Regions from separate parts of the Streptomyces sp. NBC_00704 genome, predicted to be linked through region 1. Evidence: riboswitches for the same ligand, from Rfam matches in the RefSeq annotation. Region 1 holds a riboswitch; the other holds the start of a gene.

The links. Region 1 has a riboswitch for S-adenosylmethionine ahead of thrC (threonine synthase). Riboswitches for the same ligand answer to the same signal wherever they lie in the genome.
Region 2: it holds a riboswitch for S-adenosylmethionine, as region 1 does, so the genes downstream of both, OG802_RS09585 (aminotransferase class V-fold PLP-dependent enzyme) here and thrC (threonine synthase) in region 1, are expected to answer to the same signal.

The regions. Positions count from the first base shown of each region.
Region 1 covers NZ_CP109000.1:3,721,365-3,726,063, forward strand. The annotation lists gene OG802_RS16125 (cold-shock protein) at 1-11, opposite strand, end outside; gene OG802_RS16130 (MoaD/ThiS family protein) at 461-736, opposite strand; gene thrC (threonine synthase) at 733-2,031, opposite strand; SAM riboswitch class I at 2,050-2,214, opposite strand; gene OG802_RS16140 (glucosyl-3-phosphoglycerate synthase) at 2,382-3,326, shown strand; gene OG802_RS16145 (alpha,alpha-trehalose-phosphate synthase (UDP-forming)) at 3,450-4,699, shown strand, end outside.
Region 2 covers NZ_CP109000.1:2,165,178-2,169,876, forward strand. The annotation lists gene OG802_RS09580 (Lrp/AsnC family transcriptional regulator) at 1-22, shown strand, start outside; gene OG802_RS09585 (aminotransferase class V-fold PLP-dependent enzyme) at 851-2,215, opposite strand; SAM riboswitch class IV at 2,386-2,502, opposite strand; gene trpD (anthranilate phosphoribosyltransferase) at 2,580-3,644, opposite strand; gene qcrB (cytochrome bc1 complex cytochrome b subunit) at 3,857-4,699, opposite strand, start outside.

The DNA.
Region 1 (4,699 bases):
CCCTGAGCCATGCCTAACTCCCCTATTACTGGCCCTTGCACAGATCCACACTTCGCGGATCCGGGTCAGACCTCACCCCCCATTGGTTGGGGGCGTGCGCCGGAACGCGTCGACCGCGGCCGAATGTATCTGTCCAACTGCCCTCTGCAACAGGTCACTCGGACGAGAATTCCGGACGCACGGGATCCGGAATGTGGCGAGAATTCGCCCGAATGCAGGGCAAGTCGGGCCCCAGGAAAGCCACAAAAGCCGCGAAAGGGGTCTGCACTTTGGCTGCTTCTTGTCGGCTGAAGAAAGAAAAGAAAGGCTCCGGATCCGGTGATCCGGACCGGGTTCCCCAACTGTACCGCGCTCAACCACACTGAATTGCCCCCTCCGCTTCTATCGCGGAGAGGGCAATTCGGTGAACTCTCGGTAATCGCTGTTACCGACGGTTACTACCGGCGGGTACTGAACGGCGTCAGCCGCCGGCCACGGCGGGGATGATCGAGACGCCGGCGCCGTCCGGGGTCGCCGTCTCCAGGCCCTGCTCGAAGCGGACGTCGTCGTCGTTCACGTACACGTTGACGAAGCGGCGCAGCTTGCCCTGGTCGTCCAGGACGCGCGCGGCGATGCCGGTGTGGTTCTTCTCCAGGTCGGAGATGACCTCGCCGAGGGTCGCGCCCTCGGCCTTCACCTCGGCGGCGCCGCCGGTGTAGGTGCGCAGGATGGTGGGGATGCGGACGTTGACGCTCATACGAGGCCAGCCTCTCGGAAGGAGTCCAGGTTCGGACGGATGGTCGCGGTCAGGCCCGTGCCGGCCACCGCGTCCAGGGTCTTCAGACCGTCACCCGTGTTGAGGACGACGGTGGTCTTCGCCGGGTCCAGGAGACCGTTCTCGATCAGCTTGCGCGTCACCCCGACCGTGACCCCGCCGGCGGTCTCCGCGAAGATGCCCTCGGTCCGCGCCAGCAGCCTGATCGCGTCGACGATCTGCTCGTCGTCCACGTCCTCCACGGCGCCGCCGGTGCGGCGGGCGATGTCGAGGACGTAGGGGCCGTCCGCCGGGTTGCCGATGGCCAGCGACTTGGCGATGGTGTCCGGCTTCTGGGGGCGCACCACGTCGTGCCCGGCCTTGTAGGCGACGGACACCGGGGAGCAGCCCTCGGCCTGCGCGCCGAAGATCTTGTACGGCCTGTCCTCCACGAGCCCGAGCTTGATGAGCTCCTGGAGACCCTTGTCGATCTTCGTGAGCTGGGAGCCGGAGGCGATCGGCACGACCAGCTGGTCGGGCAGGCGCCAGCCGAGCTGCTCGCAGATCTCGTAGGCCAGCGTCTTCGAGCCCTCGGCGTAGTACGGGCGCAGGTTGACGTTGACGAAGCCCCAGCCCTCGCCCGCCGGGTCGCCGATCAGCTCGGAGCAGAAGCGGTTGACGTCGTCGTAGTTGCCCTCGATGCCGACCAGCTCGCCGCCGTAGATGGCGGCCATGACGACCTTGCCCTGCTCCAGGTCGTGCGGGATGAACACGCAGGAGCGGAAGCCCGCCCGGGCGGCCGCGGCGCCCACGGCGCCGGCGAGGTTTCCGGTGGACGAGCAGGACAGGGTGGTGAAGCCGAAGGCGCGGGCGGCCTCGATGGCCTGGGCGACGACGCGGTCCTTGAAGGAGTGCGTCGGATTGCCGGAGTCGTCCTTGACGAAGAGCTTGCCGGGCTCGACGCCCAGCTCGCGGGCGAGGTTGTCGGCCTGCACGAGCTTGGTCCAGCCGGGGTTGATGTTCGGCTTGTCCGCCACGTCGGCCGGGACGGGCAGCAGCGGCGCGTAGCGCCAGATGTTCGCCGGGCCCGCCTCGATGCGCTTGCGCAGCTCCTCCGTGTCGTAGGAGGAGAAGTCGTACGCGATCTCGAGGGGGCCGAAACACTCCTCGCACGCGAAGAGCGGGCCGAGGGGGACGCGGTGACCGCATTCGCGGCAGCTCAGCGCCGCGGCGGGACCGAGGTCCACGGAAGAGGTCGGCGTAGAGTCGGTGGTGCTTGCAACAGTCTGCGCAGCCATGTGAGGCGAGGCCCTTTCTCCTCATCTTCCTCACGACGCATCTCGCCGTGAGACGGATTTGGCACCTTCCCGAGCCGGGAGCCTCGCGGAGCGCGCACCTGGTGATCGGTGTGCGGTACGAGACCGGCTGGAGGGTTGCCGGGGCTTCATCGGGCCGTGTCCCTCTGCCCCTCTGGATGAGCGGTGTGAAGTTGTGAACGGGGGCGACCGGACATGCGATGGTCATCCGCGTTGTTCAAGACTGTAACCGAAGGCCAGGACAGTTGAGATAGTCGTCCGAACCGCGAGATGGATCACACGGTCACCCCCCGCGCACAGGGAGTGATCATGACAGTGAGGAGCCGTGGACCGTGCTGGAAGAAGTCGAGCGCTGGCTGGCCACCCGCTCCTGGTCGGTGGCCGATCGCCCGCTGCACAGCGTCCTGGCCGCGAAACGCGCCACGAACCAGTCGGTGTCCGTCGTCCTGCCCGCGCTGAACGAGGAGGAGACCGTCGGCGACATCGTCGCCGTCATCCGTCACGACCTCATGCACCAGGCGCCGCTCGTCGACGAGATCGTCGTCGTCGACTCGGGATCCACCGACCGCACCTCGCAGGTCGCCGCTGCGGCCGGGGCGCGGGTCGTCCACCGGGACGAGATCCTGCCGCGCATACCGGCCGCGCCCGGCAAGGGCGAGGTCCTGTGGCGCTCGCTGCTGGTCACCACCGGCGACATCGTCTGCTTCGTCGACGCCGACCTGCGGGAGTTCTCCTCCGACTTCGTCACGGGGATCGTCGGCCCGCTGCTGACCGATCCGGACGTGGACCTGGTCAAGGCCATGTACGACCGCCCGCTGGCCGGCGCATCGGGGCAGGGCGGGCGGGTCACCGAGCTGATGGCCCGGCCCCTGCTCAACATGCACTGGCCGCAGCTGGCCGGGTTCGTGCAGCCCCTCGGCGGCGAGTACGCGGCGCGCCGCACCCTGCTGGAACGGCTGCCCTTCCCCGTCGGCTACGGCGTGGAGCTCGGCATGCTGGTCGACGCCCTGCACCTGGTGGGCCTGGACGCCCTGGCCCAGGTCGACGTCGGCGTGCGCAAGCACCGCCACCAGGACGGCCAGGCCCTCGGCCGCATGGCGGCGGCCATCTACCGCACGGCGCAGCTCCGGCTGGCCCGCGGCCACCTGGTCCGCCCGGCCCTCACCCAGTTCGAGCGCGGCCCGTCCGGCTTCGAGCCCCGCACCCACGCCGTGGACACGGAGGAGCGCCCGCCGATGGCCCAGATAGCCGAGTACGCGTCCCGCAGGGTGGCCTAGGAGCAGACCCGAGGCCGCCCGCGGGTCAGCCCGGGCGGCCTGGCGGCCGGCACCGGACGCCGGCGGCGGGCGCCGGGGCCGGCGAACGTTTGAGCGTTTACGGAGCGGGCTAGGTTGAGGCTTATGGCTTCCACGCACGACACGTCCGCCTCCCGCGGTTCCGCTCAGGTACTGGTCGCGTCCAACCGCGGCCCGGTCTCCTACGAGGTGCGCGAGGACGGCTCGCTGCACGCGAAACGCGGGGGCGGCGGGCTGGTCTCCGGTCTGTCGGCCATCGGCCCCGACGCGGGCGCGCTGTGGGTGTGCTCGGCGCTCACCGACGGCGACCGGGAGGCGGTCGCGCGCGGCATCGGCGAGGAGGGCGTGCGGATGCTGCCCGTCCCGGCCGACGTGCACGCCGACGCCTACAACGGCATCGCCAACTCGGTGCTGTGGTTCGTCCACCACATGCTCTACCAGACGCCGCTGGAGCCCGTCTTCGACGCGGAGTTCCGCCGCCGGTGGGCGGCCTACGAGACCTACAACCGGACCTTCGCGCAGGCGCTGGCGCAGGAGGCGGCGCAGGGGGCGTCGGTCCTGGTGCAGGACTACCACCTGTGCCTGGTGCCGGGGATGCTCCGCGAGCTGCGCCCGGACCTGCGCATCGGCCACTTCTCGCACACGCCCTGGGCGCCGGTGGACTACTTCGGCCTGCTCCCCGACGACATCCGCGGGCAGCTGCTGGCGGGCATGCTCGGCGCCGACCGGCTGGGCTTCCTCACCCGGCGCTGGGCGGACGCGTTCAGCGCGTGCTGCACCGAGTTCGCCGGCGGGCCCGGCAAGACGCGGATCGGCGTGCACGGACTGGGCGCGGACGGGGAGTTCCTGCGTGAGCGCTCGCGGCGCGCGGACGTCGACGAGCGCATGGCGGCGCTGCGCGCGGAGATCGGCGCCGCGCCCGACGGCGGGGCGCGCAAGGCGATCGTGCGCGTGGACCGCACCGAGCTGTCCAAGAACATCGTGCGCGGTCTGCTGGCCTACCGGCAGCTGCTGGAGGACCACCCGGAGTGGCACGAGCGGGTGGTGCACGTGGCCTTCGCCTATCCCTCGCGCCAGGACCTGGCCGTCTACCGCGACTACATGAGCGAGGTGCAGCGGGTCACGCAGGAGATCAACTCCGCTTTCGGCACGCCCGGCTGGACGCCGGTGCTGCTGAACCTCAAGGACGACTTCGCACGCTCCCTCGCCGCCTACCGGCTGGCCGACGTGGCGCTGGTCAACCCGATCCGCGACGGCATGAACCTGGTGGCCAAGGAGGTGCCGGTCGTCTCCGACGAGGGCTGCGCGCTGGTCCTGTCCCGGGAGGCGGGGGCCTACTGGGAACTGCGCGACGA
Region 2 (4,699 bases), 1.6 Mb from region 1:
CGCCATCGGGCTGGACTCGTAGGGGGCGCTGCGGCGCTGCGCTCGGCTTGGGCGGGGCGGTTCCTGTGCCGGCGGGCGGCCTGCGAGTGTCACCACGGCGTCCGTGAGACGTCGCCCCCCGCTGCGGGCGCCTCGCCGGCGGGGTGGCCGCAGCTGCGCGGGCGGGTGCGGCTCCGTGTCGGCTGGGCGCGCAGTTCCCCGCGCCCCTGGGGAGGCTGCCCTCACGTCGGGGTCATGCGGGCCCCGCTACCCGCGCACTGCCGCCGGGAGCCGTCGCGCCGCGGGCGGGTGCGGCTTCGTGTCGGCTGGGCGCGCAGTTCCCCGCGCCCCTGGGGAGGGTGCCCTCACGTCGGGGTCATGCGGGCCCCGCCACCCGCGCACTGCCGCCGGGGGCCCTCGCGCCGCGGGCGGGTGCGGCTCCGTGTCGGTTGGGCGCGCAGTTCCCCGCACCCCTGGAGGGGGTGGCCCTCACGTCGGGGTCATGCGGGCCCCGCTACCCGCGCATTGCCGCCGGGGGCCGTCGCGCCGCGGGCGGGTGCGGCTCCGTGTCAGCTGGGCGCGCAGTTCCCCGCGCCCCTGGAGGGGGTGGCCCTCACGTCGGGGTCATGCGGGCCCCGCCACCCGCGCACTGCCGCCGGGGGCCCTCGCGCCGCGGGCGGGTGCGGCTCCGTGTCAGCTGGGCGCGCAGTTCCCCGCGCCCCTGGGGAGGCTGCCCTCACGTCGGGGTCATGCGGGCCCCGCCACCCGCGCACTGCCGCCGGGGCCGAGCGCGCAGTTCCCCGCAGTTCCGCGCGCCCCTGAGGGGGTGGCCCCCACGTTGGCGGCATGTCGGCCCCGCTTGGGGGGCTGTTCAGTTCACCGACGGGACGCAGCGGCCGTTCTCCGTGTGGTACTGCCACTTCGCGCCCTGGGTGACCAGCTCGCGGACCGCCGTCACGAAGCGGTCGACGTGCTCGTCGGGGGTGCCCGCGCCGAAGCTCACGCGGATGGCGTTGAGGGACTTCTCCCCCGGTGCCGCCTCGGGGGCGCCGCACTCGCCCTGGGTCTGCAGGTCGCCGCCCAGGAGGGTGCGGACCAGGGGGTGGGCGCAGAAGAGGCCGTCGCGGACGCCGATGCCGTACTCGGCGGAGAGGGCGGCGGCGAAGTGGGAGCTGTTCCAGCCCTCGACGACGAAGGACAGCACGCCGACCCGGGGGGCATCCTCGCCGAAGAGGGACAGGATCCGCACCTCGGGGACGTCGGCCAGTCCCGCCCGCACCTTGGCGATCAGGTGCTCCTCGCGGGCGACCAGGGCGTCGAAGCCCGCCTCGGTCAGCGCCTTGCAGGCCGAGGCGATGGAGTACGCGCCGATCACGTTCGGGGAGCCGGCCTCGTGGCGGGCGGCGCTCTCGTGCCACTCCACGTCCACTCCCCCGTCCTCGCGCCGGGTGACCTTGCGGCTGGCGCCGCCGCCCGCGAGGTAGGGGTCGGCCAGGGTGAGCCAGTCGGCGCGGCCGGCCAGGACGCCGCTGCCGAAGGGCGCGTACAGCTTGTGGCCGGAGAAGGCGATCCAGTCCACGTCGAGGTCACGGACCGACACGGGGTGGTGGGGGGCCAGCTGGGCGGCGTCGAGGACGATCCGGGCGCCGTGGGCGTGCGCCGCCGCCGTCAGCTCGCGCACCGGCCACAGCTCGCCGGTGACGTTCGAGGCGCCGGTGACGCAGACCAGGGCCGGACCGTGCGGGTCGCGCGCGGCGAGGGCCCGCTCCAGGGTGTCGACGGCCTGGCGCGGGCTGCGCGGGGCGTCGAGGTACGTGACGTGGGCGTTCGTCCAGGGCAGCAGCGAGGCGTGGTGCTCGGTCTCGAAGACGAAGACCTGGCAGCCGGCGGGGAGCGCGGAGGCGAGCAGGTTGAGGGAGTCCGTCGTCGAGCGGGTGAAGACCAGTTGGTCGTCCGGGCGGCAGTCGAGGAACTCGGTCACGGTGCGGCGGGCGTTCTCGAAGAGGTCCGTGGACAGCTGCGAGAGGTAGCCGGCGCCGCGGTGGACGCTGCCGTAGTAGGGGGCGTAGGCCGCCACGTCGTCCCAGACGCGCTGGAGGGCGGGGGCGCTGGCCGCGTAGTCGAGGGCCGCGTAGGCGACCTCGCCGCCGGTCACGAGCGGAACGGTGACGTCCCGGCCCAGAACGGGCAGGGGGGCACAAAGGGTGCGGGCGGCGGCAAGGGTGGAGACGGACATGGCGAACTCCCGTGAGAGCAGGGGGAACCGCCGTGCGGGCGGACAGCGCTCCGGCACGGAGGAAGGGGAAGAGAGGTGCAGGGGATGCGGGGCGGGGCTCTGCGCCCTAGCGCATTCGCTTGCTCACGGGAGACTCCCTCGGACGACCCAGGACCCCTGGTTTCGCGAGGGGTCCGCGCTTGCCGTGGACCTTGCTGTCCACGGCCTGGTCTTCACCCGGGGCACCCCGCCACGGACGGAGGGTTGCCGGACAGTCGGCCGGGGCCTCATGACTGTCACTCATGACCTGGTACAGGAAACTACGTCAGGTGATCGTCGTCCCGCAACCCGTGTCCGGATCGCGGGACGACCGCCGCCGCCGGCGTCACGCGTTGCTGGCCGCCACCCAGCGCTCCAGCGCCCGCCTGGCCGCGCCGGAGTCGATGGACTCGGCCGCCCGGTCCATGCCGGCCCGCAGCTGCCCGGCCAGCGGCCCGGCCCCCGGTTCCAGCGCCACCAGGGCCGCCGCCGAGTTCAGCAGGACGGCGTCGCGCACCGGGCCGGTCTCGCCCTCCAGCAGCCGGCGGGCGACCTCCGCGTTGTACGAGGGGTCGCCGCCGCGCAGCGCCTCGACCGGGACGAGGGCGAGGCCGACGTCGCGCGGGTCGAAGCTCTCCTCGGTGACCTTGCCGTCGCGCACGACCCACACGCGCGAGGTGGCCGTGGTGGTCAGCTCGTCGAGGCCGTCGTCGCCGCGGAAGACCAGCGAGGAGTTTCCCCGCTCGGCGAAGACGCCGGCGACGACCGGCGCCATGCGGGGGTCGGCGACCCCGACCGCCTGGGCGGCCACCCTGGCCGGGTTGGTCAGCGGACCGAGCACGTTGAACACCGTGCGGATGCCGAGCTGCCCGCGCGCGGCGCCCACATGGCGCAGCGCCGGATGGAACTTGACCGCGAAGCAGAAGGTGATCCCGGCCTCCTGGGCGACCTCCTGCACCCGCTTCGGGGTCAGCTCCAGATTGACGCCGAGCTTCTCCAGGACGTCCGAGGCGCCGGACGCGGAGGACGCGGCCCGGTTGCCGTGCTTGACGACCGTGGCGCCCGCGCCGGCGACGACGATCGCCGACATCGTGGAGATGTTGACGGTCTTCGCGCCGTCGCCGCCCGTGCCGACGATGTCGACGGTCGGACCCGGCACCTCGATCAGGTTGGCGTGCTCGTACATCGCGCGGACCAGGCCGTTGATCTCGGCGACGGTCTCGCCCTTGGCGCGCAGCGCCACCACGAACCCGGCGATCTGGGCGTCGGTCGCCTCGCCGCGCATGATCCGGTCCAGCGCCCAGAACGTGGCGTCCGCGTCCTGGTCGCGGCCGTACAGCAGGCCGTTCAGCACCTCGGGCCAGGAACGGCCCGCCGCGGTGTCGCCTCCAGCGGGGGTCACAGCGCTCATAGCCGCTCCTGCGTGTGTCGTCGTGAGTCGTGCTTCATACGTCGTGCGTCGTGCTTCGCCGGCCGGTGTGCGGCGCGGGACCCGGGGGCCGCGTCGCCGGCCGCGAGTCGTGGAACACGGTGAACCCCACCCTATCCAGCCGCGGGCACGGCACAGGGCCCCGTCCGGCAACCGGACGGGGCCCTGTGCGTGGCGTGGCGACGCCCGGGCGATCAGTGGTGGCCGTGGCCGCTCGTGATCTCCTTGTACTCCTCGACGGTGGGCTTCGGGATCTGCTGGTCCTCGCCGAAGTACGCTTCGCTGATCTTGGCGCGGAGCTTCTCCTTGCCCGTGACCTTGCGCTCGACGCCGTTGTCGTCGACGGTGGCGCCGATCGCGGCCGGCGCGTACTGCTCGTGCGCGGTCAGGGTGTGCAGCTGCTCCTGGCTGAGCGGCTCGTGGATCTCGATGAACTCACCGTGCGGCAGGCGCTTGATGGTGCCGGTCTCGCGACCGTGCAGCACCTTGTCCTTGTCGCGACGCTGCAGGCCGAGACAGATCCGCTTGGTGGCGATGTACGCGATGGCCGGTCCGGCGAAGAAGAAGATCCGGACGAACCAGGTGATCGCGTTGATCGACAGGTGGAAGTGGGTGGCCCAGAGGTCGTTGCCACCGCCCACCAGCATGATCATGTACATCGTGACCCAGGCGACGCCCAGCGCCGTACGGGTCGGGGCGTTGCGCGGGCGGTCCAGGATGTGGTGCTCGCGCTTGTCGCCGGTGATCCACGCCTCGATGAAGGGGTAGAGCGCCAGCAGGGCGAGCAGGACGCCGAACAGCACCAGCGGGATGAACACGCCCAGGACCAGGGTGTGGCCCCAGAAGTTGATCTCCCAGCCCGGCATGAAGCGGATCAGGCCTTCGGCGAAGCCCATGTACCAGTCGGGCTGGGCGCCGGTCGACACCTGGTCCGGACGGTAGGGGCCCATGGCCCAGATCGGGTTGATCTGCGCCACGGCCGCGATGGCCGCGATCACGCCGAAGACCAGGAAGAAGAAGCCTCCGGCCTTGGCCAT